One region of the Clostridium sp. JS66 genome, then DNA from elsewhere that is predicted to be linked to it. Evidence: riboswitches for the same ligand, from Rfam matches in the RefSeq annotation. Region 1 holds a riboswitch; each other region holds the start of a gene.
The links. A riboswitch is a leader RNA that binds a small molecule or an ion and turns the genes downstream of it on or off. The one in region 1 is predicted to bind cyclic di-GMP.
Positions count from the first base shown of each region.

Region 2: it holds a riboswitch for cyclic di-GMP, as region 1 does, so the genes downstream of both, Q6H37_RS19090 (hypothetical protein) here and Q6H37_RS09050 (mannose-1-phosphate guanylyltransferase) in region 1, are expected to answer to the same signal.
Region 3: it holds a riboswitch for cyclic di-GMP, as region 1 does, so the genes downstream of both, Q6H37_RS07335 (response regulator transcription factor) here and Q6H37_RS09050 (mannose-1-phosphate guanylyltransferase) in region 1, are expected to answer to the same signal.

Region 1 is NZ_CP131467.1:1,916,854-1,927,833, reverse strand. It holds gene Q6H37_RS09060 (glycosyltransferase family 2 protein) at 1-309, opposite strand, end outside; gene Q6H37_RS09055 (glycosyltransferase family 39 protein) at 468-2,033, opposite strand; gene Q6H37_RS09050 (mannose-1-phosphate guanylyltransferase) at 2,176-3,231, opposite strand; cyclic di-GMP riboswitch class II at 3,695-3,777, opposite strand; cyclic di-GMP riboswitch class II at 4,275-4,356, opposite strand; gene Q6H37_RS09045 (zinc-ribbon domain-containing protein) at 4,737-4,901, opposite strand; gene Q6H37_RS09040 (B12-binding domain-containing protein) at 5,250-5,906, opposite strand; gene Q6H37_RS09035 (PucR family transcriptional regulator) at 6,293-7,900, shown strand; gene Q6H37_RS09030 (ASKHA domain-containing protein) at 7,925-9,766, shown strand; gene Q6H37_RS09025 (hypothetical protein) at 10,086-10,394, shown strand; gene Q6H37_RS09020 (hypothetical protein) at 10,592-10,980, shown strand, end outside.
Region 2 is NZ_CP131467.1:4,076,084-4,087,063, reverse strand. It holds gene Q6H37_RS19110 (dienelactone hydrolase family protein) at 1-428, shown strand, start outside; gene Q6H37_RS19105 (MarR family winged helix-turn-helix transcriptional regulator) at 600-986, shown strand; gene Q6H37_RS19100 (GNAT family N-acetyltransferase) at 1,000-1,503, shown strand; gene Q6H37_RS19095 (sensor domain-containing diguanylate cyclase) at 1,722-3,308, shown strand; cyclic di-GMP riboswitch class II at 3,522-3,605, shown strand; gene Q6H37_RS19090 (hypothetical protein) at 3,661-3,996, shown strand; gene Q6H37_RS19085 (tRNA-dihydrouridine synthase family protein) at 4,157-5,098, shown strand; gene Q6H37_RS19080 (glycosyltransferase family 39 protein) at 5,293-6,879, shown strand; gene Q6H37_RS19075 (hypothetical protein) at 6,883-7,521, shown strand; gene Q6H37_RS19070 (spore germination protein) at 7,786-8,052, shown strand; gene Q6H37_RS19065 (metalloregulator ArsR/SmtB family transcription factor) at 8,185-8,478, shown strand; gene Q6H37_RS19060 (thioredoxin family protein) at 8,512-8,751, shown strand; gene Q6H37_RS19055 (permease) at 8,868-9,836, shown strand; gene Q6H37_RS19050 (MarR family winged helix-turn-helix transcriptional regulator) at 9,995-10,438, shown strand; gene arsM (arsenite methyltransferase) at 10,578-10,980, shown strand, end outside.
Region 3 is NZ_CP131467.1:1,530,586-1,541,565, forward strand. It holds gene Q6H37_RS07300 (flotillin family protein) at 1-209, shown strand, start outside; gene Q6H37_RS07305 (AraC family transcriptional regulator) at 507-1,406, opposite strand; gene Q6H37_RS07310 (zinc-dependent alcohol dehydrogenase) at 2,027-3,034, shown strand; gene Q6H37_RS07315 (glycoside-pentoside-hexuronide (GPH):cation symporter) at 3,201-4,571, shown strand; gene Q6H37_RS07320 (transketolase) at 4,634-5,476, shown strand; gene Q6H37_RS07325 (transketolase family protein) at 5,479-6,447, shown strand; gene Q6H37_RS07330 (ATP-binding protein) at 6,732-8,024, opposite strand; cyclic di-GMP riboswitch class II at 8,369-8,451, shown strand; gene Q6H37_RS07335 (response regulator transcription factor) at 8,562-9,203, shown strand; gene Q6H37_RS07340 (response regulator transcription factor) at 9,664-10,299, shown strand; gene Q6H37_RS07345 (YveK family protein) at 10,334-10,980, shown strand, end outside.

The sequences.
Region 1 (10,980 bases):
ATTTATCATATCAGATAGTATTTCTGGTGGATGCTGTAAATCTCCATCCATTACTGCTACAATATCTCCATTAGAAATTTTAAATCCTTCAACTACTGCAGAAGAAAGTCCATTTTTAGTTTCCCTGTGACTAAACTTTACTTTCTTATCTTCAATTGCTATAGATTTTATTACTTCAGTAGTATTGTCTATACTGTCATCTATAAATATAATTTCATATTCTTCATTTAATAAAGTTTTTTCTATTCTTTTAACCAATTCTTTAATATTTTCCATCTCATTGTATACTGGAATAATAACCGATAACATTAATTCACCTTCCAATACATAGTTTTATCTGATGGCTACCTACTGTAACACTCCCACTTCTATCAAAGTAGGAGATAACAGTAGATACGCCCCTAGATAATTCATCTAATATTTAGTGGAAGAACCAAACTCCCATTAAGCAAGATTCATTGATAATTCTAATAGTTAACCTTAAATAGCTTGTACCCATCAAATTCTTTAACTAATGTACACCACTCTGCGCCATATTTATATAAATCAGGATATTGAGTATTAATAGCATCTAATTTACCAATGCCTGATTTATCTGGAACCAATATATATGTAACTCCATATTTCCAAGGATTTTTTACAGCCTCTTTAAAATTTAAACTACTACTTATTACAAGATTATCTACATTTTGAACATTCACCAATATCCCTGAAGTTAAAAATGAATCAGATAATATAATTTCATCACTTAAATCTGAATTTATATAATCAGCAACTTTATGACTCTCATTTGTAATAATTAAATTATGCTCTTCTGGCGAAAGACTAGCATCCAATAAAGCAGTTCCTGTTAAAATTGATGATAGCAATAACGAGACAATTAATACTGAAAATTCAAATTTTTTATGTTTTTTGTTTATCTCTGACAATTCGTATGGTATCCATGCAAAGCATATAGGTAATGAATAAGAAAAAAATCTAAACCATCCATAAGAATTTCCTTTAATAAGCATTGTAAAATGAAAAATTATCATAATCATTACCATAAAAAGTAATATCAGGAAGTCAATTCTTAGCAATCTTTTATTTTTAATTCTTATTATTACAATTCCTATAAACAATGGCATAAATGGCTCACATTTTTTTAAAATATATTTTAAGGCACTTATAGAATTTGTAATAGTTGCAGCATATTGGCTTTGTGCTGAATTAGAGTATGCTGAATTTAAAAAATATAAAGCATTTCCACTTATAATCCAATTGAATAGTATCCACAACATTATTGAATATAGAAAAGGAGTATATAAAATTACTAAACTACTTTCCGCATAAAAATATTTCTCTTTAAAACTATTATTAAAAACAAATTTTTTTTCTTTTTTACTAAAAAAGATGATCAATACAACACCTACTCCAATTGCTAATGCAAAAGGTACTGCTTCATATCTACAAAAAAATGCCATAGCCAATGCAAACGCAATTTTAACAATATAATTTGCAGATCCTTCTTTGATCCATAAAGTTAAACACAAGACACTGTAAATAATCATAAAGAAAAATATAACTTCACTCATTCCATTAGAACCATAAAAAAATATAAAAGGATTAGTTACATATAAAGCTATTAAAATGATGCTGTAAACCTTTGGTACTTTTAGTCTAATAAAGATTTTGTATATATAGCTGCAACTTAATGCAGAAAACAATGCTGTAATAATGTTAGCTGCTATTCCTGAAGAAACCATTGGCCTCCAAAACTTTGCCAAATATACTAATGGTAGTTGTAATACACTTGGGAGTGGATTCCACACAAGCCCAATTGACGCAAATCTTCTTGGTTTGACAAATAAAACATAAAAAGAATTTGCTGTTCTGCTTAAAGCATCATTTAATACTATATCCTTGAAATAACTAAAGTATATGCCTAAAGCTATTTCACAACTGAATATAATAAAAAATATAAGCCTCATATCCTTTTTTTTAGGTTCAGTAAACCTATATGTGATTTTAAAACTATTTTCCATATCATTCATTGTAAAAAACCTCTAAATCATGTGTATTTAAATAGGAACTTACTCAAAAATGGTTTTCAATAACCAAATAATTTTACTAATACTTAGGTACATGCTAATTATTAAATAAATTTATAATTAAATTCTTCCAAATTTAATTATGCTATTCTAAATTACTGCATAAATTTTTAGCTATTTTTATTTCTTGCTCTTTTTCCTTTGAAGAAACAAGAATATAATCTTCTGTTTCAACTACAATTAAGTTGTCCACATTATTAAGCAGTGCTTTCTTCTTTGTTATCACAATATTCTTTTTGGATTTATACACAATACTATTTTCATTTGTTACATTCCCTTCATTATCCTTTTTTCTATATCTTTCTATACTTGTCCAATTTCCTAAATCATCCCATTGGAATTCGCATGGTATAGTATAAATGCTTCTTACATTTTCCATGATCGCATAGTCTATAGATATATTTTCTATTTCCCTATAGTTTTTTTCTAAAACTAGACTCACACCTTGATCCCAATAATTTTCAATCTCAACTAACTTACTCCAAATATCCGTGGCATATTTTTTAGCTAGTTGCAAAATAGTTTCAATTTTCCAAATAAATATTCCACAATTCCATAAATATTCATCACTTTGCAAATACTTTTCAGCTTTACATAAATCAGGTTTTTCAATGAACTTATTAACTAAAAAAACCTTTTTACTGTTAACATTTACATAGTGACTATCACATTTTATATATCCATATCCAATTTCTGGTCTATTAGGTCTAATCCCAATAGTAACAATGGAATCTTTGTTTTTTGCTATAAATTTTTCTCCTACCACCAAAGTATTTATAAACTCTTCATTATTTTCTATGCGATGATCTGAAGGTAACACCACTAATGTAGAATCTTTATAATATTTTCTAATTTTAAGTGCAGAAAGTATTATACAGGGAGCTGTATTTCTACTTAATGGTTCCACTATTATATTTCTTGAAGATAATTCTGGAATCTCCTCTCTTACTAATTTAGTATATTGTTTAGAAGTAACAACAAAAATCCTTTCATTGGGAATTAATTTTTGCAATCTCTCAAATGTAATTCTAAGCATGGTTTTTTCACCTAACAATTTTAAAAACTGCTTAGGTTTTTTTTCTGTAGAGAGCGGCCAAAAACGTTTTCCTTTTCCTCCAGCCATGATAAGTGCACAAATCATAAAAAATGCCTCCTTAAATAAACTTTATTATAAAAAATACTATATATAATAATTAATTTTTGTTATAATATAATTGCAGGTTATTCCAGTAACTTGCATTATACTATTTTTACCATCAAATCAGGTAAATCAGAATACGAATTTTATTTTTAATTGCAAAGAATAGTTGTATCTGCTTTTATCTGTATGGTAATACTTTGTTGAAAGAACATAGACTATCATCTAACAATGATAATTTATGTTCTTTTCTTTAGTTTTTTAATTACTTCAGCATACAAAATCGTGTCAAATTTTAACTCAATTAAATTATCCCTCCTGTAAATAATTTTAGTTACTTTCAAATATTTCATTATTCCTCCTTTATTTTAATATTAGTATTTTTTTAATATATATAGTATATTAAAATACTAGCTTTATTTTACTTGATATTTATTCTCATCTTAACCATAAAAAACCGACCAAATAAATATTCGGCCGGTTGCACTAGTAACTCCCTATATACAAAGTGCCCAAATAAGTATATAGTTCAACATCTCCAAATTTAACAGATTATCGCAATACAAAAGGAACTTATATGCATCAAATATTAATTGATACAAATTTGTCATTTTTATTAATTATATGTTATATATTGTAATTTGTCAACATGCATATCACTTTATTTAAATGGAAATTTTAATGTAATATTAATTTGTACTAAATATTTTCCAAACTTATTCATTATTATTGAACATATTTTAATGCTAATTAAATACTTTTTATATGAAAGTTATAAAACAATTTATTTAATTTCTGAAATATATTTATACCTAAATGTAATTTTGGAATGTTCGCTTTTTTCTGTAAATTCTTTTTACTATTTTGGGCAAACTGATTGATTGTAATAATACTAATGTAACATTTTTATAATATTTTTTTATTGTAATATACCAAGCTATATTTTTACTTATGGACTCTATTATAATCCTTTTAAGAAACAATTCTAAAATATATTTTTTGTAAAATGAGTATATTGTCTAAAAATAATAAAAAACCGGCCAAATCAACATTTGGCCGGTTGCACTAATTGCTTCCTACATACAAAGTGCCCAAATAAGTATGCAGTTCAACGCTTCCAACATAATAAAATTATTTATATATTAAATACCAATTATATACACTTCTTATCTCAAATTTAGTATATGTCGTATTTAGAAAATTGTCAATAAAAATATTATATGGGTTTAATTTGTTGCTTTAAATTATTTAACCAAAATTTATGACTTTTCCGTTAATCTTTTTTGTCAATCATCTCTTTTAAATTGCAGCATAATATGAGATAAATAAAAACAAGATATATGGAATGCATAAATTCGTGTTTAAAAATGAATATTTAGGCGATGGTTTAGATGTATTATTTTGCAATTATGTTTCAAATTTTGCAAATAAGTATTTTAGTATTGCAATAAGATCCTAAACTTTAAAAGTTCAGGACTTACAAACACAACAAAAAAATTATACTGAAGTTAATATCTTCTATCATTGTTTCTTTGCTGTTTTCTTGCTTTTCTACAAGATGGGCATCTTTGTGGTTCATTTTCGAATCCTTTTTCCTTATAAAATTCTTGCTCTCCTTCTGTAAAAACAAATTCTGAATTACAATCTTTACATACTAAAGTCTTATCTGACATACCTATATACCTCCTGAATAACCTGGGTTTTAACTAATTTTTGACTAATTATTATATACTAGCAGAATATTGTCTAAAAATAATTAACCCACATATTATTGTAAATTTATTATCATTGGTAAATACAACATACTCAAAGCATAGAACTTACACTATAAATTTTATAACTAAATCCTATGACAATATAAATTGTATTTACTTTAAAATATATTCTATCCTAAAATTAAATAATTATACTTTTAAAAATTATTATTAAAATTTATTTTGATACATTTTCAATAGGATTTTTTCTACTTTTGCAATAAATAATATAACACCAGTTTTTATTTGTTATTGAAATTCTAAGAATCACTTGATAATTCTCAAGTAATTTTTTCTTTCACCTTTATTATATACTTTTTTGCAATACTCTACAGTTTCCTGAGCTGTTTTGCAAACTACATCAGCTTTTACATATTCACGAGCTTCTTCACTCATAGGCCCTCCTCCAATCAATACCTTTACATATTCTCTAAGGCCCTCCTGTTCAATTCTTTGTATACACTCCTTTACATTGTCAAAACCATTAGTAAGAAGACATGAAATAGCAACTACTTCAGGTCTATATTTTCTAATTGCCTCAATAAATTTTTCCGTAGGCACATCAACACCTAAATCTATAACTTCAAAATCATTACTACTCATAACAATACTTACTATATTTTTACCAATATCATGAATGTCTCCATAAATAGTTCCTATAACAAATATTCCACGTTTTGATGTCCCTGGAAGAATTGTTTCTCCTAATATATCGGAAGCTTCTTTAAATATTTCTCCAGATATAATAAGTTCTGACATAAAGTAAATTCTTTCTTCAAATCTCTTTCCAACTATACTAATGCCTTTCTGTAAATATCCGATAATATCCATGGGAGACACATGATTTTTTATAAGAGCTTTTACTTGTGCAATTACTTTATCTTCATTAAGCTCTGCCATTGCTTCTATAAGTTCTTTGCTCATAAAATATCCTCTCCAATTCGTATAATATATTAATAAATCTTTCATTGATATTAAAAGATCACTCATTAAATCTGAGATAACCCTTTTTCTTATAACCTTGTGCTTATATATAAATTACCATAAATATGTCACCAAAACATCTTACATAATGCTCAAATTAAGTACATAAAAGTAAACATCATGCATATATTATTAATCTAATTTTTCTGATAATCTATTAACATATACTTATTATAAACACTATTAATTTTTAAAATCAATCTTGTATACTTACCTTAAAAAATGAATATTTAATGTATAAAGTTTATGTTAAGAATTGCAATTTTAAATTAACTATTTAAATTTTATTAATAATGGATTATTATTTTTATAAGAGGTGTTTTTTTATGGAAATAAATTTAAGTACTTTTTTAAGTAAGCTCAGAAACTATAATCCTGAATTACACATTTCACCAAACTATAATACATCAATTAAATCAATTAAATTACTACAAAAAAATCAATGCTCATTCCATAATAATTGCTTATATGTTGGTACAGTATCAAATTTGCCAAAAGTATTTCCTCAAAATACTGTCATTAATTTAGTTTGTATTTTAAATAAAACTTTACCTAATAAACATATAAAAAACCCTATGTTAAACTTAATATTATTAAATAATGATATAGACTTAGCTACAGTTTTTAATGACCTTCAATCAGTTGTAGAATCCGAACAAACTCTTGCTTTAAATTCAGCAACATTACTGGATTCTCTAACCAGTGGAAAAGGCATCAAACATATAATAAATGTTGCTTCTGAACTCTTAGGAAATCCAATATGTGTTATAGATTTAAGCTTTAAAATTATTGCTCATTCTAAAGACATCAATCCAAGTGATCCTATATGGGTTGAACTATTTACTAAGGGATATTGTTCCTACAATTTTGTCTCTGTATCAAACGTGAAGAAATTTATCGAAGTGGTTCACAAAAGTACCTCCCCTGTTTTTATGAGTGAGGATAAATTTAGAATTCCTAGAATAATATCAAATATTAAAATTGATAATAAAGTGGTAGGCTATTTAGCTGCATTAGAGTGCAACAAACCTTTCAGCGAAAATGATATGGAATTGGTTTTCACCCTATGCAAAGTAATTTCCTCTGAAATGCAAAAAAGCAGGTTTATTGAAAATACCAAAGGATCAAGGTATGAACATTTTATTATACATTTACTTAGTGGCGAAAAAATTGACAAAATAACCATTGATGAAAGATTAGAATTTTTAGACTTACACTTTAAGCACAATCTTTATGTAATGGTACTAAATGTTCCTCAAAATAACTTTGTAAATATTCCATTAAATCAAATAAGAGATAGAATTGACTATATGATTGTAGACAGTAAATCCATCATATATAATGATGCCATTGTTGTAATCATAAACTGCAATAATAAAATATCCCCTATAGATAAAACCTTTTCAAAACTACTTGAATTTATGCAAAAAAATAAAATTTTTGCTGGTTTAAGCCGATGCTTTCATAATTTAACTGATATGAAAAGCTATTATGAACAAGCCTTAAAAGCTATTGAGCTTGGTATAAGTTTAAAAACAAATGAGTTCTTTTTTTCATATGAGGATTTTACAATATATCATCTTTTACAACTGTGTTCATCACAAAGTAATTTAAAAAATTTTTGTCTGAGTTCAATATTTTCTTTAATAAAATATGATCATACAAACAATACAGATTACATGAAAAGTCTTTATACTTATTTGCTAAATGGAAAGAATCAATTAGAAACAGCTGATAAGTTAAAAGTTTGTCGAAGTACTTTAGCTCATCGTATTGAAAAAATCCAACAAATTATGGATATCAATTTAAATGACTCTATTACAAGTTTTAAACTCATTTTAACCTTTATTATACTAGATTATATTGATAAAACTAAATCATATAACGAATTAAACATTGATGATAAATCCTCTCAAAACAATTGCATATTATAAAATACATACTTTGGAGGTAATATAATGAATACTTATAAGGTTGTTTTTAAACCTTTTAATGATGAAATTCTTATGCCTGAAGGATCTACAATTAAGGAAGCTATTATTAAATCAGGCGTTGATTTTGATTTTCCTTGTGGTGGTATAGGCAATTGTGGTAAATGTCGTATTAAAGTTCTAGAAAAAGCCTTACCACCTACTCTTAAGGAGCAAAACTATTTAACTGAAAAAGAACTTTTACAAGGTATCCATCTTGCTTGTGAAATAAAAATTCAGGATAATTTAATTGTAGAATTACACAAAAATAATGATAATCTACATAATATATTACAATGGTCTGTTGAAAGAACTTCTAATGTTAATCCACTCATTGACAAGACTTATGTTGAAGTGGACTTGCCTTCTCTTGAAGAACAAAAATCTGATCTAAAACGCTTAAAAGAAAAGCTGTCACTAAAAAACAGCAACTATCAAAATATAAAAATTAAATTTTCCGCTTTGAAAGATTTACCAGATATAATTCGTGAAGCTCAGCATAAAATCACTGTAATTAATGATGATAGTGAAATACTTGGAATAGAAAAAGGAAATACCTCTTCAAAAATATTAGGTATGGCTTTTGATATTGGAACTACAACTATTGTAGGATATCTAATGGATTTAAATACTGGAAAAGAATTATCCATTTCTTCTACTCTAAATCCACAAGTTAAATTTGGTGCAGACGTAATTTCCCGTACAACCTATGCTAATCAAAATGCAGATGGTATAAAAATGATGCAATGTACCCTTTTAAAGGCAATTGATAAATTAATTGAAGATGCTTTAGATAGAGTATCTATGAAAAGAGAAGATGTATACAGCATCACCATAGTAGGAAATACCTGCATGCATCACATATTTTTAGGTTTAACACCTAGATATATTCCAGCTATACCTTATGTTCCTGTAATAAGTGAACCGATAAATGTAAATGCATCAGATCTTAATCTCCATATCAACCCTTGTGGTAAAATTTTTGTACTTCCTACCATTGCAGGCTTTGTAGGTGCAGATACCGTAGCTGTAATTCTTGCCACAGAAATGGATAAAAACGAAGATATAAAATTGGCTATTGACATTGGTACTAATGGAGAAATTGTATTAGGAGATTCAAAAAAACTTGTATCTTGTTCTGCTGCTGCAGGTCCTGCCTTTGAAGGAGCTCAAATTAGCAGTGGAATGAGAGGTGCTATAGGTGCTATAGACCATGTGAATTTTGGAAAGACAATGACTTACACAGTTATTGGAGATGGCAAACCCGAAGGCATTTGTGGTTCTGGACTTTTGGATATAATTGCAGGTTTTGTAGAATTGGGTATCATTAATAAGAGGGGAAAGATTTTATCTCCAAGTGAATTTACGAATTCTTCTGCAAAAGCATTTGAAAAACGCATTATTACTTATGACGATGCAAATGCCTTTCTAGTTGTACCTGAGAGTGAAACAGCACATGGACGTCCTATTATGGTCACACAAAATGATATAACAGCACTTCAATTGGCAAAAGGCGCTATTTCAGCTGGTATTAACATACTTATTGATAAACTAGGTATAACAACCTGTGACATAAAAGAGGTTCTTTTAGCAGGTGCCTTTGGAAACTATATGAATCCTCATAGTGCTTGTGCTATAGGTTTAATTCCTAAAGATCTTGAAAATAAGGTTAAAATGGTGGGAAATGCTGCTGGTACCGGTTCAAAACTAGCTCTACTATCAAGAACAGAATATGAACGTTCTAGTAGCATTGCATCTACAGTAAAATATATTGAATTAGGTGCTCAAAAGAACTTTAATAGAGCATTTGCTAAAGGAATGCAATTTTAATATAATATTAAATATATTACTAAAAACACATATACAATTTTTTACCATTTGGCCCTGTAAAAAATAACGTTGATATTTTAGGAACAACTACAGGAGCTTCATAATATCTACATATTAATTTTATAAAATATATACACATACAACTTGTAGCACTAATTTTACCATAAAAGTTAAATTAGCCTTTGATTTTTAATAAATCAAATAGTAAAATTTATTTATTATATTGCATATATACATCATAACAGTATTTTTCATTATTTATAACGCTATCAGTGATAGTTATTAATTTATTATAAAGTTAATTTGGAGATGGTATATTATGATAAAAATTGATGACAAAGCTTTTGATTTCGTCCATGGCAAAAATCTATGCTTTGTAGTAAGTGTAAAAAAAACACCTCTAGAATGTGATTGTTGTAATTGCAGTGCTGACTTTAAATCTCTTAAGGTAAAAGTCCTATTTGAAACTGAAGTTTTGGACAAAGAATTATATAATGTTTACGAATATGAAGGTATAAAAGTATTTATTTCAAAAAATTTAAAGGCTGATGGTGATATAAATATTTATCAAAAGAAAAAAATACCTTTTATGGAACCTACATTTGGAGTTAAAGGTATTATAGCTTAGCAATATTTTCATATGAGTCAACTACAAGATGCTTTAAATATATAATAATTTATCTTAAAACTTGTTAAAGATTTAATCTCTTCTCTTTATTGTGAGGAGATTTTTTTATTGTATAAAAATTTACCAGTAATTAAATATATATTAAACAGCAACACTAAATAGTACTTGAAACTTTTATATTAAATAGCGAGGTTATTATGGACAATAATGTAACAAAACATATTAATCATAGTAAACAAACTTACAATATTCCAATAAGACTATATACCAAATATACATTAATTTTTAAAATAATTATTGTATTTTTTAGTTTATGTGCATTAGTTTTAAGTTACTTATTAATTACTAATAAAATAAAAAATAATGACAGAGAATCTATGATTAATTCTATTATGATTATTGTTCTTTTTCTACTTTTAGGTATAGATTTAATTCATGGAGAAATATTACATAGGCAGTACATTGAACTTAATAATCAAGGAATAAAAATGAAAAACTTATTATTCTCAAATTTTATAAAATGGAGTGATGTACTTTCTATAGGCATAGTTAAGCATTTCAGAACAACTGAATATATTGCAATTAA
Region 2 (10,980 bases), 2.2 Mb from region 1:
AAGATAAAATTGCTATTTGGAGCTTTTCTGGTGGTGTTCCATTTGGGTTATATGAAGGCATGCATGATTATTTTAACTATATTAAGTGCATTATTGCTTATTATGGTTTTGGAGATCTTACATCTGTAAGAAAGCTTCTTAACTTTAATATACAAGATGAAGATGTCAAGAAGTATTCACCAATAAGCCTTATTGATGAAAATTCAAGTAAGATTCCTCCTTTGTTTATTGCAAGAGCAGGGCTTGATAATTCAATAATTAATGAATCCATTGATAAATTTATTATAAAAGCTTTGAAAAATAACTTAACTATTGATATTTGTAATCATTCTACAGGTGGGCACGCATTTGATTTATTTAATGATAATGATAGGACACGTGAAATAATAGCAGAAACATTGAATTTTTTAAAAAAGAATTTGAAATAGAATATCCAGAAAAATATAGCACATAATAGTTGAAAGTTCAACTATTATGTGCTATTATAAATTTAACATAGTTGAACTTTCAACTAAGTCTGCAGGAGGTGAAGACTTATCAAAACCTTAGATAGTGACATATTGAGAGAACTGGGAACTTTATCAAGGTGTATTCATTACATGAGTGACTTGAAATTTAAAGAGATAAATCTGCAAAAAGGACAATTTACTTTTTTAACAAGGATATGTGAAAATCAAGGAATTAACCAAATTGACTTATCAAATCTTTTAAAAGTAGATAAAACTACAACAACAAAGGCTATACAGAAACTGATTGAGGCAGGATATATAGACAAAAAAAGAGATGATATTGACAAGAGGATGTGGAGACTTTATCCAAAGGAAAAAGCATTAAAAACATACACATTTATTATTGAAGAAGAAAATAGACATATTCAGGTTTGTCTTAATAACTTCAGTGAAGAAGAAAAGGGATTGGTCAGTAAATTAATTAAGAAAATGAGAGAAAATATTGAAAATGACTGGAAAGAAATAAAAAATTTTTGAGGAGGATACTATAATGAGAAAAGCAGTTATGGAAGATATAAAAGATATTATGGAAATTATAAAAGGAACTATTGCAGAAATGCGAACTTATAACAACACTCAATGGGATGAAAATTACCCTCAAGAAAAGGATTTTGTTAATGATATCCAAAGTGGAGAATTATATGCAGCAGAGAGAGAAGGTAAGCTAGTTGGCTTCGTATGCATTAATAAAATAGAACCAGCTGAGTATGATGGATTAAACTGGTCATTAAAGGAAGACTGTATGATTGTTCATAGAATGGCAGTTGATCCTAACTACAGAAGAAATGGAATTGGTACTGAATTAATGAAATTTGCTGATGAACTAGCTTTAGCTAACAATATAAGATATTTAAAAACAGATACCTATTCCATAAACACGAAAATGAATGCATTATTTAAAAAATGCAATTATGACTTAATTGGAGAAATGAGCTTTTTAGGAAGGGAAAAACCATTTTATTGCTATGAAAAGATATTAAATACAGATAAATAGATTGCGGTTTAATATTTGAATTTAGCTTGATTAAAAATGTTTGCTTTGTTTACGAATAAATAATATTCCAGTACACATGTTTACCACTGATTAAAATAAGTCTTAATGGAGGCTTATTTTAATCAGTGGCATTTTTTATTTGGTGATAATATTTTAAAGTAGAAAGTAATGAACAATAGGTATTTTATGAATTTTAAAGGACAGGAAAAAATTGGTCTATGATTAGTAATGAACAGTATGATATAATGAGTCTAAATGTTAAATTTAGGTTAAGTGGAAAAATCAAGGATTGGATTGATCAAATGAAGTTTTTATATAAAGTTACATTATTGCTTGGTATTTTAATTGTTTTAAGTTGCTTTGTTCAATTTGTAGTATTTAATAAATTTTTTATTTCTGATACTAATTCTTTATTACTGAGTACTAATGAAAAAGCCGCAGAAAATGTTAGTATGCAGCTTAGGGAAAATTTTAAAAAAGTGCAGAATTTTTTAAAGGTTATTGCTGCAAATGATCAAATTAGAGAAAATCAGGAACTTCTTAATAAATTTAATGGAGTTGTACCTGAATTAGATGTAGTAACAATTCTTAATTCCAGGGGAGATATTTTACATGTGTCTGGTAATGTACATGCTCTTGGTGTTTCAAATTTGGCATACAGAGATTATTTCCAGCAGGCAATTCATGGAAAAACTTATATTAGTGATGTTTTCACAAGTACTGGTGGAACTGAGATAGTCGTAATATCAGTTCCAATTTTGAAAAATGGTAGCATTGATGGCGTAGTTGTTGGGACTGTTAGATTACAAGGAACTTCTTTAGCATCTATGTTTGATAATAAGGAATTTGGAAGAAAAGGTTATATTTCTGTTTTAGACAGTCATGGTTATGTTGTTTATCATCCTGATAAAGGACGAATTGGTAAGAAATCTGTAATCTTTGATAATTTGCAGGGAAAATCAGGTTCAAAGATCATGAAAGATTATTCAGGGAAGGATCAGTTTGTTGGATTTAGTAAAGTTTTAAATTTAAATTGGTATGTAACTGTTATTACTCCTACTGCTGACATAATGACAAGTAGAAATATTATAATTTATGAAACATTCCTGGGGTCAGTTATAGTGAGTGTTTTGATTATTTTACTTGGGGTATATACAATAAAACGATATAGTAAGCCGCTAAATCAGTTAATCTTTTCATTTAACGCTTTGAAAGATGGAAAATACAAAAAGATTGATCCATATAATTATGAAGAAGAATTTCATGAAATGGTTAGAGTTTACAACAATACAATTGAAATGCTTAAAGAAACACATAATGGCCTTGAAGAAGCTGCTGACATTGATTCTTTGACAGGAGCTTATAATAGACGTGCCTTTAATAACATTTTAAGTATTGTGCAACAAGAAATAAATAATCATAGTTTAGAAAGCTTAGGAGTTCTTTTACTGGATATTGATCACTTTAAAGAAATGAATGATACATCAGGACATTTATCTGGAGATAATTTACTTAAAAAACTTGCTGAAATAATGAAAGCTACTGTGGGGGAACGTTCTGTATTTCGCTTTGGTGGAGATGAATTTGCTGTTGTAATTCGCAATGTTTCAGATGAAAAATTATTGTCTATTGCAGAAGAAATTCGATTAAAAAGTGAAGCAGCTTTAAACGGATGTACTGTTAGTATTGGTGCAGCTAAATTTCCAAAGGATACGTATTCCATATATGAATTGATAGATTTTGCGGACAAGGCTCTTTATATAAGCAAAAAAAGCAGAAACAAAGTAACCATTTTTACGAAATGAATGACATATTTTGGGTATATGCAAAAAATGTTGAAAAAGTTTCTTAAAAATGGTAAAATATCATTAATTAGACATGTGAGATATATAATAATAAGTAAAAATTACAAATACTTAAAAATATGATAGGTTATTTATAATAATTTAGTCTATACATGTTGAAAATTTAGTAATACGCAACAGATTAATTTATTATATAAATTTTTATTTACATATTGAAAAAGTGGAAACTGTGAAAAATTCTCTTTATTTGGGCACTTGGAGAGTTTAGAGTTAGTAGTGCAACCGACCAATAGATAGCTTTTAAGCTAATTATTGGTCTTTATTTTTTTCGAAAATACAGGAGGTACTAAAAATGAAAACAAAAATATTTACAGCTTTATTAATTACAGGATCATTATTATTAACTATAGGAGTTACTACAACAGTTAGTGCATCTTCCAATGACAATACGCCTTATACTTATAGTTTCTATTCCCAAAGCATTGAAACTAGATTAGGTACTTTAGTAGAATCAAAAACTATATCTCAAGCCCAAGCAACAACAATAATAGACATATACTATAATGATGAAATAACAACCAAAAGGGATATGAAAAATGAACTAGATATTTTAGTAACAGCAAAAACTATAACACAAAGCCAGGAAGATTCAATATTAAACTTATTTATTGACTTAAACTGTAACTAAAAAATATCAATAGTATTCAATAAATTATACTAATACTAGTATTGATGAATAAAATGTATAACATGAGTTGTATGGAAAATACATTTGAAATGATAAGTGACAATGAAGTATAATATTTGTTGTAAATATACACTAGATATATAAAGGAGTTTTTAAATATATGAATTTTTATTTCGCACCTATGGAAGGCTTGACAGGCTATATTTATAGAAATGCACATAATACCTTTTTCAAAAATGTAGACAAATATTTTTCGCCTTTTATTGTTGCAAATCAAAGTACAAGTTTTAAAACAAAGGAATTAAGGGATGTTTTACCCGAAAACAATGAAGGATTAGTTTTGATTCCGCAATTACTGACGAATGATGCAAAAGATTTTACACATATGTCAAAGAAATTAAAACAGTTGGGATATAATGAGGTTAACTTAAATTTAGGATGTCCTTCTGGAACTGTGGTTTCAAAAAATAGAGGATCTGGATTTCTTTCAAAGACAAAAGAACTTGATGAATTTCTAGAGGAAATTTTTTCAGAAGCTGTAACAAAAATTTCAATAAAAACTAGGATAGGAAAGGATAGTCCAGAAGAATTTTATAATTTAATTGAGATATTTAACAAGTATCCTATGGAAGAGCTTATCATTCATCCTAGGATTCAGAAAGATTTTTATAAAAATAAGCCTAATATGGAAATTTTCAAAGAGGCTTTGATTTTGAGTAAAAATCCTATTTGTTATAATGGTGACATTTTTAAAGCTAAAGATTACGAAAATTTTTCTAAGGATTTTCCTAATGTACAAACTTTAATGCTTGGCAGGGGATTATTAGCCAATCCTGGATTGATTGGTGATATTAAAAATAATACTAAACCTGAAAAGAAATTATTAAAAGATTTTCATGATAAAATTTATGAAGATTATAAAGAAGTACTTTTTGGAGATAAAAATGTATTGTTTAGAATGAAAGAATTATGGTTTTATATGCTGCCTAGGTTTTCCAATAATGAAAAATATGCAAAAAAAATTAGAAAATCGGAAAGATTGAACGATTATGATGCAGCAGTTTTTAGTTTATTTAGAGATCAGGATATTTTAGAAAATTAGAGAAATAAAAAAAGCTCCACACATAGGAATGGATATTCTTTGTGTGGAGCTTTCTTATGATAAAAAAACTTAATAAATTGTTCATACATTTGTTAAGAAACGGTGAAAGTAACAAGTTAAAATGGATTTATCAAATAATTTAAATAGAGGAGAATAGTTAATGGATAATAAATTACTGCAGAGGAGTTTTTTATATGTTAGGATTGATTAAAAAAACAATATATTTAATATTTACTTTTTTCATAGCACTTTTTATAGCATCATCATTTTTTGTCAGAGCTCAGTATAATTACTTTGTATATGGGGATACTCCTATTTTACAAAATCAAAAGCTTGGTATTTTTATTTTACTTATAATACTGCTAATTTTATTAAGCATAGTTCTGTACAAGCTGTGTTTAAAATTCAATAAGTACAGTAAAAAAGTTGTAATTTCAGTAACATTAATATTTTCACTTATTATTCAAATAGTTATTATATTTTTATTTACTAGGTTACCTACAGATGATTCTCAAACTGTAGTTTCACTGGCTTTAAACATGTTATATAATAAAGATTATTCTTCATTTCAAAGTGGAGGATATCTTTATATGTTTCCTTTTAATTTTTCTACTGTATTATATTTAAAAACTTTGTTAGCTATATTTCCAGATAACTATTTAGTTATAAAGATTTTTAATATACTATTTACTCTTGTTACAACTTTAATGATTTATTTCATATATAAAGAGATAAATTATAAGTCAAAGGAAAATGATTATGGTGTATTAATATTTGCTGCAACTTATGTGCCATCATTGTTCATGTGTAATTATATATATAATGACGTTATAGCTACAACACTTTTTACTACTGCTATATACTTTTTAATAAGATTTATAAAAGAAAAGTCAATTAAGTATATTTTTGTTTCTTCAATTCTTTTAGCAATTGGAAATTACTTTAGAAGTGTAGGAGTTATTATTTTCATAGCTGCAGTTATTTACATTTTATTATCTATAAAGAAAATTGGAATTAAAAAAGGAATAACTTCTTTATGCATAATGGCTTTACTATTTAATGTTCCAGGGTTTACTCAAAATGTTGTTTTACAAGCTACCCATACTGTAAGCAAATCTGTTAATAAAAATTCTGCACCTATATATATGTGGCTGAACATGGGTATAAATAAAGAAAGATTCGGTTTTTGGGACAACATGCAAAGCTACAATATATATGAAAGGCAAGGAAATTACAATAAAGAAAAAAGTACGGAATTATTTAAGAAAGAAATAAAAAATAAATTATCCAACTTGACTTTTCTGGATCTAACAAAAATGTATTATAAGAAGATTGTATGGACCTGGACAGAAGGGACATATCAAATTGAAAGATACGGTATTGGTGTTCAATCAGCATCTAGTCCAGGGGAGAGAGGAAAAGGCATGGTGATGGGTGGCTATAGTTATACTACCTTTGCCACTGATTTATTTAAGGGGAATTCACAATATAGGAGTGGATTGACTTGGATATTATATGTGATGAATTTCCTAATGTATTGTTCTATCTTGGTTAGATTGATAGGTGGAATAAAAGCTAAAAGGTTTGACGAAGTGTTCTTAATTTTAGTGATTTTAGGGTTCATTGGATTTTATGTTTTATGGGAAATTAAGTCCAGATATATTTACCCAGTATATCCTTTGTTAATAGTTTTATCATACATGGGATTTAAGGATGCATATGATTTTATGTCAAAAAGAAAGCTTTCAGAGTGTCTGCCGCTGCTTGGAAGGAGGTCGTAAAATATGAGGAAAATAATATGTAGTATATTTATAGTTGCAGCATTGTTAGTTTGTTCCATGTCACTTACTTCCTGTAAGGCAATTACAGCTCAAAATATAACTAATACGGGTTCTGGTCAAGGTATGAATGGTAACAGAATGTCTAATGCTGATCTTATTGGTAAAATAGTATCTGTGGATGCAAATACTATAAAACTAAAGATAGCAAAGCAAAATTCAAATGGCAATAAGAATGTAAATGGTACTTCAAGTACAAAGGGGAATGCAGCATCTGATATGAATGGTAATCAAAATGCTAATGTAACTCCAAATATGAATGATAATCAAGCTTCTAAGGGAATGCCAAATACAAATGGCATCTTAAATGGGAATGGTAACCAAAATAATAATAATGACAATAGGAAGCCGCCTCAGGGTGGGTTCCCAGGAGGTAAGCTTGAATTAAGCTATACTGGTGAAACAAAAACAATTACAGTTAATAGCGATGTTAAAATATTAGAAAGAACTGGTATACCTGGCCGAAATGGAAATGACAGCTCAAAATTATCTACAAAGATATCAGACTTGAAAAAAGGACAAGTAATAATGATTTGGTATAAACAAAATACTAAAACAGTAGAAAGAATCAGTTTGATGCAGTAAAGGGAGTACTAGTGGAATATATTTAGTATAGGTAAATAAATTAACTTTTGCAGTTTAAAAATTATGCGGTGCAACTTTTCAGAGGACAATGAAGGTGAGTTTTCTTCCTTGCGTCGGAAAACTAATTTATTTTTAAAGCTTATTTTGCAAATACAAAATAAGCTTTAAATTTATATAAGTTAGAAATATTTCGCTATGGCTAAATGAGTCATCAAAAATCACTTATGACAATGTAATTATATGTATACACTTGAAGTTACTAGTTTGAATTTTAAATTTTATGCAGTGATATATGATAAGAGTTTCATCACATTAGCTAAATTGTTTCCTATGAGGTTGTTGAAATTTTTTATGATTTTTCTTTCAAGTATATTTGGGTTATTTGGATTTTATATGGCATTAACTATTATAGTTATTAAAATAGCATCTATTACAAGCTTTGATATACCATATACTAAACCAATAGCTCCATTTAATTATGAAGATATGAAAAACTATATTTCAAGTAATGTGGTTCAAACTGAACACTGACCTAACTTGTTAAATACAAAGGATAAAAGAAGAAAAAAATAATCAATATAATATTGACAAAGTAGAATATAAAGTAATATTATAAGCATATAAGTATTTAATTATAAAGTTATCATTCTGTGGAGGATAATTATGAGTAAGGAAGAAATAAGCGTTAAAATTTTTAAAGCTTTAGGACATCCTATAAGATATAAAATAGTTAAGTTTTTGTATGATGGACCAAAGTGCGTATGCAAGTTAAATGAAGATATAGAATTTAGCCAGGCAAATTTGTCTCAGCATTTAAGAATACTTAAGGAAGCTGGTATACTATCCTCTGAGAAGGTTGGTATGAATACTCATTACAGAATTAGTAGTGAAGAAATAAAAAATATAGTTGACAGCGTAGATAAGTTTGTTATGAGTTATTTTAATGATTCTAAATAAAATAATTATATATAAATTCAGGAGGGTTAAATTATGGAAATAAAAATTTTAGGTTCAGGTTGTTCAAATTGTAAAAAACTTGAGGCAAATGCAAAGGAAGCTGTTAAGGAGCTAAATGTAGAAGCTGACATTACAAAAGTAGAGGATATTAAAGATATTATGAAGTATGGGGTTATGAGAACACCTGCTATAGTTATTAATGAAAAAGTTAAAATGTTTGGTAAAGTTTGTAATGTTAATGAAATTAAAAAATATATTAATGAGGAAATGTAAATATAAGCTGTATTAAAAAAGGACTTTAATCCTAATTTAATAGAATTAAAGTCCATTAAATTAAAACAGTACATAAGTATTTAATTATAAAGTTATAATATGAATGGAGGGATAATATGTTTACACCTGTGCAAATTTTTGCTGATTGGCTTATTTATAATGTATTTGGAATTGCTAAAGAAAGTAGAATTGGAAGTGCTTTAAATTTCTTTGTATTTGATACTATAAAGATATTTATCTTATTATTAATTATAATTTATGTGATTACCTTTATAAGAAGTTTCTTTCCACCAGAAAAGACGAGAAAGATACTGGCAAAGAGTAAAGGAAGCACGTTTATTGGACATGTTCTTGCAGCTTTGCTTGGAATTGTTACACCATTTTGCTCTTGTTCTGCAGTGCCGCTTTTTATTGGCTTTGTGGAAGCAGGAGTGCCGCTTGGAGTTACATTTTCTTTTTTAATAGCTGCACCAATGGTAAATGAAGTTGCATTAGGACTTCTTTATGGTTTGTTTGGAATAAAAATAGCTGTTATTTATGTAGTTTCTGGTGAAATAATTGCAATAGTAAGTGGTATTATAATTGGAAAATTAAAAATGGAAAAGCATGTAGAAGGATATGTTTATGAAATGCAGATGAATTCGGATTTGGAATTGCCTGATCCAACTACAAAAGAAAGATTAATGGATTCCTGGAATTTCACAAAGGAATTGATAAAGAAAATATGGTTGTATGTCATAATTGGTATTGCTATAGGCGGCTTTATACATGGATGGATTCCAGCAGGAGCATTGGCAAGATATGCAGGAAAAAGTAATCCATTTGCAGTATTTGCAGCTGTTGCAATTGGAGTTCCATTGTATTCTAATGCTGCTGGAGTAATTCCACTAGTTAGTGAACTTACAAGAGCTGGAGTTGCAATGGGAACAGCTTTGGCATTTATGATGGCCGTTACAGCTCTTAGTTTGCCAGAGGCAATTCTTTTAAGAAGGGTTTTAAAACCTAAATTATTGGCAGTATTCTTTGGAGTAGCAGCACTTGGAATAGTGTTTACTGGATATTTGTTCAATTTTATAATAGGTTAAAATTTTATATAGTAAAGTCAATTGTTAAAAGCTTTCTTTAGTTATGAATTTAGATTAACTAAAGAAGGCTTTTTATAATAAAAATTCTTTTTTAGTTGTAATTTAAAATAGTTGCATACTACAACAGTTTTGCGATACAATTAATTCGAGGTGGTTAAATGGAAAGTCAAGGAAGTAATTATTTACGTGAATTAATAAGAATATTAGTGAGAAATTTAGGCATATTGGAAAAAGAAGATACGAGCTGCTGTGGTGTAACAATTTCTCAATGCCATGCTATTGTGGAAATTGGAAGAGCAAAAGAAATATCACTAAATGAACTTGCTAAAATACTAACAGTGGACAAAAGTACAATGAGCAGAACTATAAATAATCTTGTAAAAAATGAGTTAGTAATTAGAGAGCTGCATCCAGAGGATAGACGTTATGTAACAATAAAACTTACTGATGAAGGGATGAAGGCATTTAAAAATGTTGAATGTGGAATGCAGGAGTATTATAAAAATATTTTTAGAGCAATTCCAGAAGAAAAAAGGGAACAGGTACTTGAAAGCTTGAAGTTACTTACTGAGGCTGTAAATAAAAATAAACAGAGTTCTTAGCATTAGATGGAGTTTTAATTCCAAATGATGCTTAGAAATCGTTATCCAGGGACGTAGCCGATCTTTACTCTTGCTTTAGGAAGCAGGAGTATTAGAGCGGGTAGTCATCGGATAAATGTTGTTAGGAGGAAGATTTATTATGGGAAATAACATTAAGGGAAAAGTTAAAGCATATTATGGAGGTATTGCAAAAAAAGTAAGTGCTAAATCCAAAGCTAGCTGTGGTTGTGGTACATCTTGTTGTGGTGATACTTCAAATAATTCAAATTTGTACACGAAAGAATTTATAGAAGGTTTACCAGAAGAAGCTATAAACGCTTCTCTTGGATGTGCTAATCCTGTTGTACTTGCAAATCTACAAAAGGGTGAAGTTGTTTTAGATTTAGGAAGTGGTGGAGGAATAGATGTCTTTATTTCATCTAAGTATGTTGGAGATAGTGGAAAGGTCTATGGTCTTGATATGACTGATGAAATGCTTGAACTAGCAAATAAGAATAAAGAGAAAATGGAAGTTAAAAATGTGGAATTTCTAAAAGGATATA
Region 3 (10,980 bases), 390 kb from region 1:
AAAAGATTGTCATTGTTGATAATGGATCAGGTGAAGGAAAAGGCACAGGTGCTGCAAAGGTTACAGGTTATGTAAGTGATATTATGTCTCAGCTTCCTGAAACTGTAGAAGCTTTGACTGGTGTTAATATTATGGATTTCCTAAATAAGGCTACAAGTAATTCTAAAGAAAACAAAAAAGAAAATAATGAGGAAGGAAATGCTGATTAAATCTTTCAACTTTAGTGATGGATAAAATAAGCATAATGCTAAACAACTTTTTAGGTGGAGTACGCATTGAATATATGGTGTATAAAAGCTAACCGTATTAATGAGCTCTAATGCTTTTATATACCATAAACATCAGTTCCACGGAAGCACATAAACTATAATTTTGATACAATAGAAAGCCCTTGACTTCAAGGGCTTTTGCTGTCTACTGTTGTTTGTACATTATAGCAAGTATCAAGCTTTGCATTGTTTTTCATAAGTTTTGATTTTGGATAGAGACTACTACACAATAATATATTACTCATTAATCTTTGACTTTCGAACCATTTTACGATACTGGGTGGTTGTTATGCCTTCTACCTCATGAAATAGCTTTAATAGTGTCCTGGAGGAAGAAAAGCCGACTAAATTTGCAATTTTATCCACAGAATAGTCAGTTTTAAATAGGTAATCCTTAGCATAATTTAGGCGAAAAATACTTAAGGTTTTACTAAAGGTAGTGGCAAAGCAGGCTTCAAAAACACGGTTTACATGACGTGTGGTTACATACATGGCTTTAGCAACGCTTTGAAGGCTTATGTCTTTATTGTAATTTGCGTGCATATATTTAGAGATTTTTATGGCTAAATTTACATTTTGGCTGTTTTCATCAACTTCAGCATAGGTTTCAGGAATAAGATTTCGCATTGCTAAGATTATAAAGCTGAGATAAAGACTTCTAATGTTTAATTGCCAACCGAATTTTTTATCATTCAGTTCTGTAGATATTTTTTTTATTATGTTGCAGCAATTAGTGTCATCACGAGCTACGTAATACTTGCCCTCTTTTACATTTGAAAAAATTCTCTGAATATCTGATGTCTCAAATTCCGCATAATTAGTACCTATATTTTTGGTAAGATTTTCAGGAAGCTCAAAAATTATAATAAAATATTTTCGCTGTACATCAGGCTCATATATAGTTCCATGCCAGGTATGTGGAGGCAATAAAAGCAGATGACCTGTTGGTACACTAATTATATGACCAGATACATTTATTCTTAAGTTTCCTTCAATTGAGTAGTAGATTTCATAAGAATTATGTGAATGCTGAAACTCAGAGGTTCTATTGTCAAGCAGCTCTACATGACGAATTAAAATTTCAGAGGTTAACATAGGAATTCTTGTAATATAGGGTTGATATATGTTATTTATCATAATTTTCCTCCAAATATTAAAAGTAATCAGGTATTGAAATGCTTGCATAAAATTTTGATTATAGTTATTAGATATTACTATTAAGAATATCTGAAATTATTTGAATTTTCACAAAATAATTTTAACATGAAGTGTAATTTATTTCAAATCAATGTAATGATTGATATAAAAATGACAAATAGAGTTTTCAATGCATGCAAATACATAATAGAAAAAAACGATAAATTTCCATGAAAAAATTTACACTAAAGAGACAAGTCTCTATATTTTTATGTCCTTTTCGTTCATTGTTCAAGCATAACAAAGAATATATAATAAAATTAACACATGTGTATAAGAAGATTTTATTCACTTTATTGATAAATTAAATAAGTTTAAGAAAAAGGCAATAGAGGGGTGTTCGTCTGCAGGAGGACAACTGAAAGTAACATTATGCCTTATAGCAAAGATTCTAATAAACAATGAATAAAATTAAAATGATTAATGTAAACGTTTTGATAATTGGTAAAGAATCTAAGAAATAATTAGCCAAATTTAAAGGATTTGTATAAATGGAAAAATAAACCAAGTATTTTTTTAAAGTCTAATGTTAACAGAAGGGGTGAAGAAAATTGAAAAAAATGAAACAGGTATGGTTTGCAGATGAAAATAAGGTAGAAGTTCGTAATGTGGAAATTCCAAAAGTAGCTGCGAATCAAGTAAAGGTGAAAATTGCATATGCTGCTCTTTGTGCAACAGACGTGCATATGGTAACCATGGGAGTATTAGGTGCAAAGCCGCCAATGCGTCTTGGTCATGAAGCATCTGGTGTCATTGAAGAGTTAGGCGAGGGCGCTGACAAGTTTGGATTTAAAATTGGAGATAAGGTTTCGCTTTTTCCAGTAACAAGTTGTGGAAAATGTCCAGCCTGTAAAAAAGGACAGCCCCAATACTGTCATAATTCTCAGGACACAGGTGCTTTTGCAGAATATGTGGTGACTGATGTCAGTGCTGTTTTCAAGATTCCAGATGATGCTGATTTACAATGGTACAGTTTAGTGGAACCAGCAAATTGCACCATACGAGCTATGGACTTAGCCAAAATAAAGCATGGTGATACGGTTGCAATTTCAGGCGTAGGTGGTATTGGTTCTATTCTTTTAAATATGATTTTACTTGCAGGCGGTGCAAGGGTAACTGCTATTGATCCTGTAGAATCCAAACGTCAAATGGCACTTAATATGGGAGCACAGTATGTGATTGACCCATTTAATGAAGATATGGAAAAGCGTGCGATGGAAATTACAGATGGTAATGGCTTTGATTATGTATTTGAGGCATCAGGTTCTCCTAAAGCGGCAGAACCAGCACTGAAAATTATGGGCAAATGTGGTACAGTAGTTTACTTTGCAGTATTTCCCCCTAAATATGAAATGTCACTGAATCTCTATGAACTATATATGAAGGAAGGTAGGATTCAAACAGTATTTACTACAACTTCAATTATGCCTCGTACTATCAATCTTATTCCAAGATTACAGCTTGATAAGGTTATTGGTAAGGTAATGCCGCTGAGTGATGCGGTGAAAGGGTTTGAACTGTTTAATAAATCAATTTACCCTAAGATTTTATTTGATTGCTCTAAATAATACAGAAATATGCGAAGAAAAGTATTTCAATAAAACATGGGTATGCGTTTGCAGCTATAATTGATAAAGGCATAGCAAATGATTTTGAGCTATGCCAGGAACTAAAATAAAAAGGGAAACAGTTATAATCAAGCCTAAAGTTCTATAAAAAAGGGGGATTTTCAAAATGTCTGTTACTGATAAGATGAATTCCGAAAATATTAAGCTTTCTAAGTTCAAAAAAATAGGGTATGCTTCTGGTGACGTTGCAAATAATTTTAGTTGGTCATTGGTTTCTACCTATTTGATGTATTTTTGGACAGATGTTGCACTTATACCTGCTATACTTTGCGGTACCTTTATGCTGGTTTCTAAGTTATGTGATGCAGTGTTTGATCCTATTTTAGGTGCAATAGCTGATAGAACTAAATCAAAATGGGGCTGCTACAGACCATGGATTCTATTTGCATGTGTTCCTATGTTGTTGTTAAATATTATGTGCTTTACTGTATTACCTTCGCAATCTGCAAATACAAGAGCATTTTATTGTTTTGCGTGTTACTTAGTGTTAGTACTTGTCTATTCATGTGTAAATGTTCCTTATTCTGCAATGCCAGCGACTTTAACTCGAGATGGAGATACACGATCTAGTCTTTCGAGTTATCGTATGACTGGTGCATTTATTGCAACATTGCTTCTCTCACAGCTTGTACTACGCGTGGTTCAATGGGTTGGCGGAGGAAATGAAGGAAAAGGATTTTTTTGGGCGGCAGTCATTTTCTCATGTATAGCATTACCATTATATATCTTCTGTTTTAAAACAACTAAAGAGGTTGTAGAGGTAAAGATAGAAAAGGTAAGTTGGAAAGACGAAATTAAGGTGTTAAAAGGCAATACCCCTGTAATGATTTTAGTGCTTTCGTTTGTATGTTGGGGCTTTTATGAGGCAGCAGGTGGTGCAGTAAGAATGTACTATTTTAAATATTATGTAGGCGACGATAAATTATTTATGCTGAATTCTGGATTAGTGTTCTTAGGACGTGTTATAGGAACATTTTCATTAGCATATCTAGTAGCTAAAGTAAATAATAAGAGAACACTTCCAATGATTGGATTTACTTTTTCGGGTATTCTTATGATTATCATGAACTACTTGCCAATACACACTACTGTGGGACTTAATCTATATCATGGGCTTACTTTTTTGACAGGTATTGGAGGAGGCCTTGGTATCGCTTCTCTATTTGGTATGGTACCAGATACAACAGAATATACCCAATACAAGTATCATCAACATGCAGCTGGTTTTTTATCTGCATACATTAACTTTGCATTTAAACTAGGCATGGCAATCTGTACAGCAGTTATCGGATGGGTGCTAGGAGCTTTGGGGTATGTTGCAAATCAGGTTCAGAGTATAAAGGTTATGACAGCGATAAATGTTAGCATGAATTTAGTTTGTGGTCTTGCATTACTAGGATCAGGTGTCATATTGTATTTCTATACTATAGATAAGAAAACACATATACACATGATTGAAGAGATAAACAAGGCATAATAAAAAGATTATTGGCTAAAAAGGAGGAAAGCAGTATGTATAAATACAATATTGACATAGAAATGGTCAGGAAGCTGGATGAAAAATGTGTAGAAATCAGGAAAAATCTAGTTAATTTTATATATCGTATAGGCATGGGTCACTTAGGTGGAGAGCTTTCATTAGTTGAAATGGCAGTTGCTCTCTACTATAAATACATGAATTATGATCCTAAGAACCCAAAATGGGAAGAACGTGACAGGCTAATTTTAAGCAAGGGTCATTGTAGTGAAACTCTTTATACAATTTTTTCGGATCTTGGAATGTATACTATGGATTATATGGTTGAGCACTTTGAAACCCTTGATACTGCAGAATTTGGCATGCACTGTAACAGAAAATATGTTCCTGCAATCGAAGCATCAGCAGGTTCACTAGGTCATGGTTTGCCAATTGCTCTTGGTATGGCTCTTGGCGCTAGAAAACAGAAGAAAAACTGGAGAACATTTGTTATTGTTGGTGATGGAGAGATGGATGAAGGTACAAACTGGGAAGCTATAATGGCGGCAGCTCATTATCAGCTCGGCAACCTTGTTGCAATAGTCGACAAGAACAAAATACAGATGACAGGTACTACAGCTAACACTATGAATCTTGATCCACTTGATAAAAAGATTGAAGCATTCGGTTGGGATGTTATCGAAATTGATGGTAATGATATGTATTCTGTTTGCGAGGCTTTGCAGTCACTTCCACCTGCTGATCCTTATGTTCGCAGAAAGCCAATTTTTATTATTTCCAATACCATTAAGGGTAAAGGTGTTGATTTTATGGAAGGTAACATAAAGTGGCATGGTGGTGGTATCGCTAAGGAGCAGCTAGAACAGGCGCTAAATTGCATTGAGAAGAATAGGAGGGTGAGATAATTATGGCAGTAAAAGTCACTTTTGATTTTGACCAAATGTTGTCTAATGCACGTGAGGCATACGGCGAGGAGTTAATGAAAATGGCAGATGAGGGATTGGATTTTGTATTCACTTATAGTGACAATGTTGCTCCATCATCAGCAACAGGTAAATTTATTCAGAAATACCCTGAGAGATGCTTTAACTTTGGAATTGCAGAGCCAAATCAGGTTGGAGCATCAGCAGGCCTTGCACTATCGGGTCAGATAGTATTTGCACAGGTTTTTGGGCCATTCTTGCCATTAAGAGCTGGTGATCAAATTCATATAGATATTGCATATAATGATGTTCCTGTAAGACTTATTGGAACACACTCTGGTGTTACAGCGGGGGGTGGACCTACTCATAATGATATTGCAGACTTAGCTTTATACAGAGCTATTCCAAATCTTACGATAGTTGTTCCAGCAGATGCAGGGCAGTGTATAAAGGCTGTAAGAGCATCAATGACATATCCAGGTCCTATGATTATTCGAATTGCACGTGGAGCTGAACCTAATGTTTATGTTGATAGTGATTACGATTTTGAAATTGGTAAGGCTATTGAGGTTAAGGAAGGTAATGAACTTACTATTATTAGTGCAGGAAGTAGTGTTTACTGGTCATTGATGGGGGCAAAAGAGCTTGCTAAGAAGGGTATTAATGCTCGTGTAATTGATATGCACACTATTAAGCCATTTGACAAGGAAATGATTATTAAGTGTGCTAGAGAGACAGGTTGTGTTGTTACAGTTGAGGAGCACAGTATCAACGGTGGACTCGGTGGAGCTGTTGCTGAGGTGCTTGCAGAGGCAAGCTTTGGTGGAAAGTTTAAAAGAATTGGATTGCCTGATGAATTTTCCGTTCTTGGTGACCCAATGGAGGTTTATAAGTATTATGGAATGGACCCAGAAGGCATCGCAAATACAATTTGCAAATTAATCGACAAATAAGGTTTATGATTTGCAATCCATGATTTTGATTATATAAACGGTTGGATAATTAGCATAGATAACGGCTTTACAACTATCCTTTAAGATAAAAAATTAAGTTTGAAAACTGTATACAATAAGAACCCCCCTCATAGTTAAATATGGGGGGATTTTAAAAAATACAGAAACATCTTCAAAATAATTAAAAAAGTCTACTAGAACTCGTGCATAATCGTCTTTCGTTTTTATTGAATTTTTAACTTCATTGTCCTATGTGCTATGTCAATTGTCCTCTAAAAATATAGCTATATAGAAGATGAAATGTAGTTTATAAATTGTTTTGCAGTTCTTCCTGATCGTCCATGAGTTCTCAATTCCCATTTTGAAGCTTCTTGATTTAAAGCTTCTTCATCAAGTTCAATTTTTTGCTTTTTAGCAAGAGATTGAACTATTTTTAAATAATGTTTTTTATCTGGACTATCATACGTTATAACAACTCCAAAACGTTCAGAAAGAGACAATTTTTCATTCATGGAATCAAATGAATGTAGTTCTTCATCAGCTCTCCTATCATTCCAAGTCTCTTTTATTAAATGTCTTCTATTAGAAGTGGCATAAATTAAAATATTTTTAGGAATGTCTTCAACTCCACCATCTAATACAGATTTCATCTCTTTATAGTCTGTTTCAAATTCTTCAAAAGATAAATCATCAATAAATATAATGAAGTATTTTCCTCTGGATTTTAGTTCCTTTAACACATCTGATAAACAAAGTAGTTGTTCCTTTGATATTTGAACCAATCTAAGTCCCTTGCTATAAAATTTATTAACTACAGCTTTAACTGAAGAAGACTTTCCTGTTCCAGCAGATCCTATTATAAGAACATTATTAGCAGGCTTTCCAGATACAAAATCCAGTGTGTTCTTTACTAAAGTTTCTTTTTGATATTCATAGCCTACAATATCATCTAAGTTAACCTTATCAAAATTTTCAACGCCAATTAAACCATTAGTGTTATGCCATTTAAATGCAATATGGTTTGAAAGCTCAGCACATCCTATATTAGAGTAATAATTTATTAAAGCGTTTAATAAAGCTTCATCAGAATCAGAACTAAAAAGTGCAGATACATAATCTTGAAATTCGCATATTTTCTCCGATTTATTTGTAGGAGAATAATTTTCTAGGAAATTGCAAGGAAAATCTAATGAGGAAACTATAGAATTTAAATTCACCCCAACTATAGACCTCATAATTCTTATATCATTTAAAGCAGCATTGTATAAATCTTTTTGTATATTACAGCCATACTTTTCACAAGTTAAGCTAAAAAAGTTTTTATCTTTTACTAAAAGATTTATAACGTAAGATTTCAGTACATTTCCACTTAAATTTAAGCTTTCTGCACTTTCTAATAATTTGTGCTGCATATCATAATATGAATTCAGCACACTTTCCTTATCAGGATTATCCTTTGAAAATTCTTTTAAAAGATTTCTTAATTTACTTATAACAGGATCATTTAAAAGATTCCTGTATATAATTAAACCTCCTGAACTTAAGTATAAATTTTGGCAGTGATTTTTTTCTGTCATAGAATAGCCCCCATTTCTTAATAAAAAGTTATTTTTTCATTATATCATATATTTTTGTTACTACAAAAGATGTTCTAGTTTTATTAAAAGTTAAATATATTATTTAGTGAGATTTCATATGTAGTCAAATTGGCAAGAAAGATGCGTATATAGAATAATTGAAATTTCATTTACATATGTATATACTAATTTAGTAATTCTTATTACTTGGTAACCTGTCAGGATGTGTGAAAACTGATTTATGATGCAGGATTTTAATAATGATATTCCAAAAAATAAATAAAATGTATAATTAAATAAAGGAGTAGGTAATTGTTATGTAATGATTATTTAAAAAGGTTATAGTTAAAAAGGAGACAAAGAAGTATACTTGCATTTGGGCACCTTAAAGTATACAGAGTCAGTGGTGCAACCGACCTGATTTTACCATGTGTATGGTTTAATTGGGCTTTTTTATTGTATTTGTCATAATAAAAAATATAGTTGAAAAGATAACCTAATTCATTTATTAAAAATTAAGTTTTTGGGGGTGTATATGTGAAGGTTATCATTATATCAAATTATGCTTTAATAAGAGAGGGAATATATTCAATTATGTCAAGATGTAATCGTGTCGATATAATGCTTGTTGCAGAAACATTGAAAGAGTCAATTTGCCTAGTTAAATCAACTAAAATTGATATTGTTTTATTTGATTTACATGAACAAAATAAAGATGAGTTGCTACTAATTAAAGAATTAAAAGAATGTGGTGTAAAGAGCAAATTTATAATATTTGATTTTAATAAGGATAAGAACATCTTTGTAGAAGCTATTAGGTGTGGTGTAGAAGGATATATATTAGGAAAGTCGGATGAAATTGAACTTATATATATCATAGATCAAATTTATAAAGGTAAAAAGTATTTTGATTCTTATTTTATAGATTGTATGGTTAGAGAAAACAGAGTTGAACCTGAAAAAATACAGCAGCTTACAGCAAGGGAAAAAGAGATTTTATGTGAAATAGGAAAAGGAATGAGTAATCAACAAATATCGAAAAAACTTTGCATTTCTGAAAACACAGTAAAAAAACATAACAATCATATATTTGATAAACTGAATATAAGAGATAGGACACAGCTTGCTTTGTATGCCAATAAATGTGGAATGTTGGATAGGGATGCTAATATATCTTAAATATATAAGATTATTATTAAGCAGTACCCACGATAGTATGGTAGATCAAATTTTAATTAATTGTTAAAAAAGATAACTATAATGGATAAACAATTTGTTATTTGTTTATCTATTGTAGTTTTTTTGTATATATGATTATATTTTTGAACGAAAATGATCAGAAAATAAATCTGGCAAACCAATTAATATTTTAGTTTACCATTATAAATTGAAAAAGTTTAGAATGACATATTAGCAATAAAATGCCTGTTTTTAATATAAAATTATACTACCTTAGTAGTAGAAGTGTATTATACCGTGTATGGAACTTATTAACAAAAGATTAAACTGGAGTGTGATGGAAATTTTAACCATAGATGATAGTATGAGAGTGTAATAAAACTTGATCAAGTTGCATTCCTAAAATGAGTATATATCCGGGAAGATTACAATAATACAAATTAAGGAATTGAGAAGTATTATGAAAATTATAATTATATCTAATTACTCTGTCATAAGAGAAGGAGTAGCAGCGATTATATCTAGGTACGATAACTTATTCATACAGTTTGTTGGTGAAACAATAAAGGAGTCTATGTTTATGATAAAAAGTAACATGGCTGATGTTGTATTGATGGATATAAATAAGGATAACGAAGATGAACTACACTTAATTAGTCAACTAATCTCTTTAAAGGTAAGTATTAAAATAATAATTTTAGATTTTTATGGTAACAAAGAGTTATTTGTAAAAGCATTAAAGAGTGGAGTTCAAGGTTATGTATTAGGTAAATCAAGTGAAGAAGAAATATTATATGCAATACAACATGTGTATGAGGGGAAAAAATATTTTGATTCTTATTTTGTGGATTCAATAATAAATCAAGATATTGGTTTGCCAAATAAACTGGAGTTGCTAACTAGTAGGGAAAGAGAAATACTAATGGAGGCAGCGAAAGGATTGAGTAATAGAAAAATTTCTGAGAAATTTTTTATAACAGAGCACACTGTAAAAAAGCATATTAGTCATATATTTAATAAGTTAAATATTAAAGACAGAGCAGAAGCAGCAATTTACTGGAATAAATATGGATTAATAGATAAGCAGGAGAAATAGAAATTTATTATCCTTATGCAAGTAGAATACAGAATTGGAGTATTACCTTCAAAATGTACTTTCTGTTTTGAGTGAAATGAAAGGAATGGATATAAATATGGAAGAAGAAATATCGTTAGACTTACATGAATTTTCACATATTATTAGAAAAAGGATAAAATTAATACTTTTAATAACTACATTAAGTACTGTTGTCGCTGGTATTTTAAGTTATTGTGTAATAAAACCTATGTATGAATCTAAAGCAACTATTGTGGTAGGGAAAACTAATGCAAGTTTAGGTGATAAGTCGAAATATGAATTCAATGACATTATGATGTACCAAAATCTTGTAAAAACTTATGCTGAAATAGGAAAATCAGAAATTGTGGCAGAAAAAGCATCATCAAGATTAGATAACATTTCCTCCAAGAATATATTAGGTAGTATAACTATAACTCCAGTGGCCAATACTCAGCTTATTCAATTTAAAGCTTATAATAGTAATCCTCAAACAGCATATTTAATGTTAAATGCTGTTTGTAATTCATTTATGCAAGAAGCTGAAAGAATTTATCCAGGTCAAAATGTTCAGATAATGGATGGAGCAGAAATACCAGAAAAACCTATAAAGCCAAAAAAGAGATTAAATGTTGTTATAGCATTTTTTATAGGATTAATGGCTTCTGTAGGAGTTTCTTT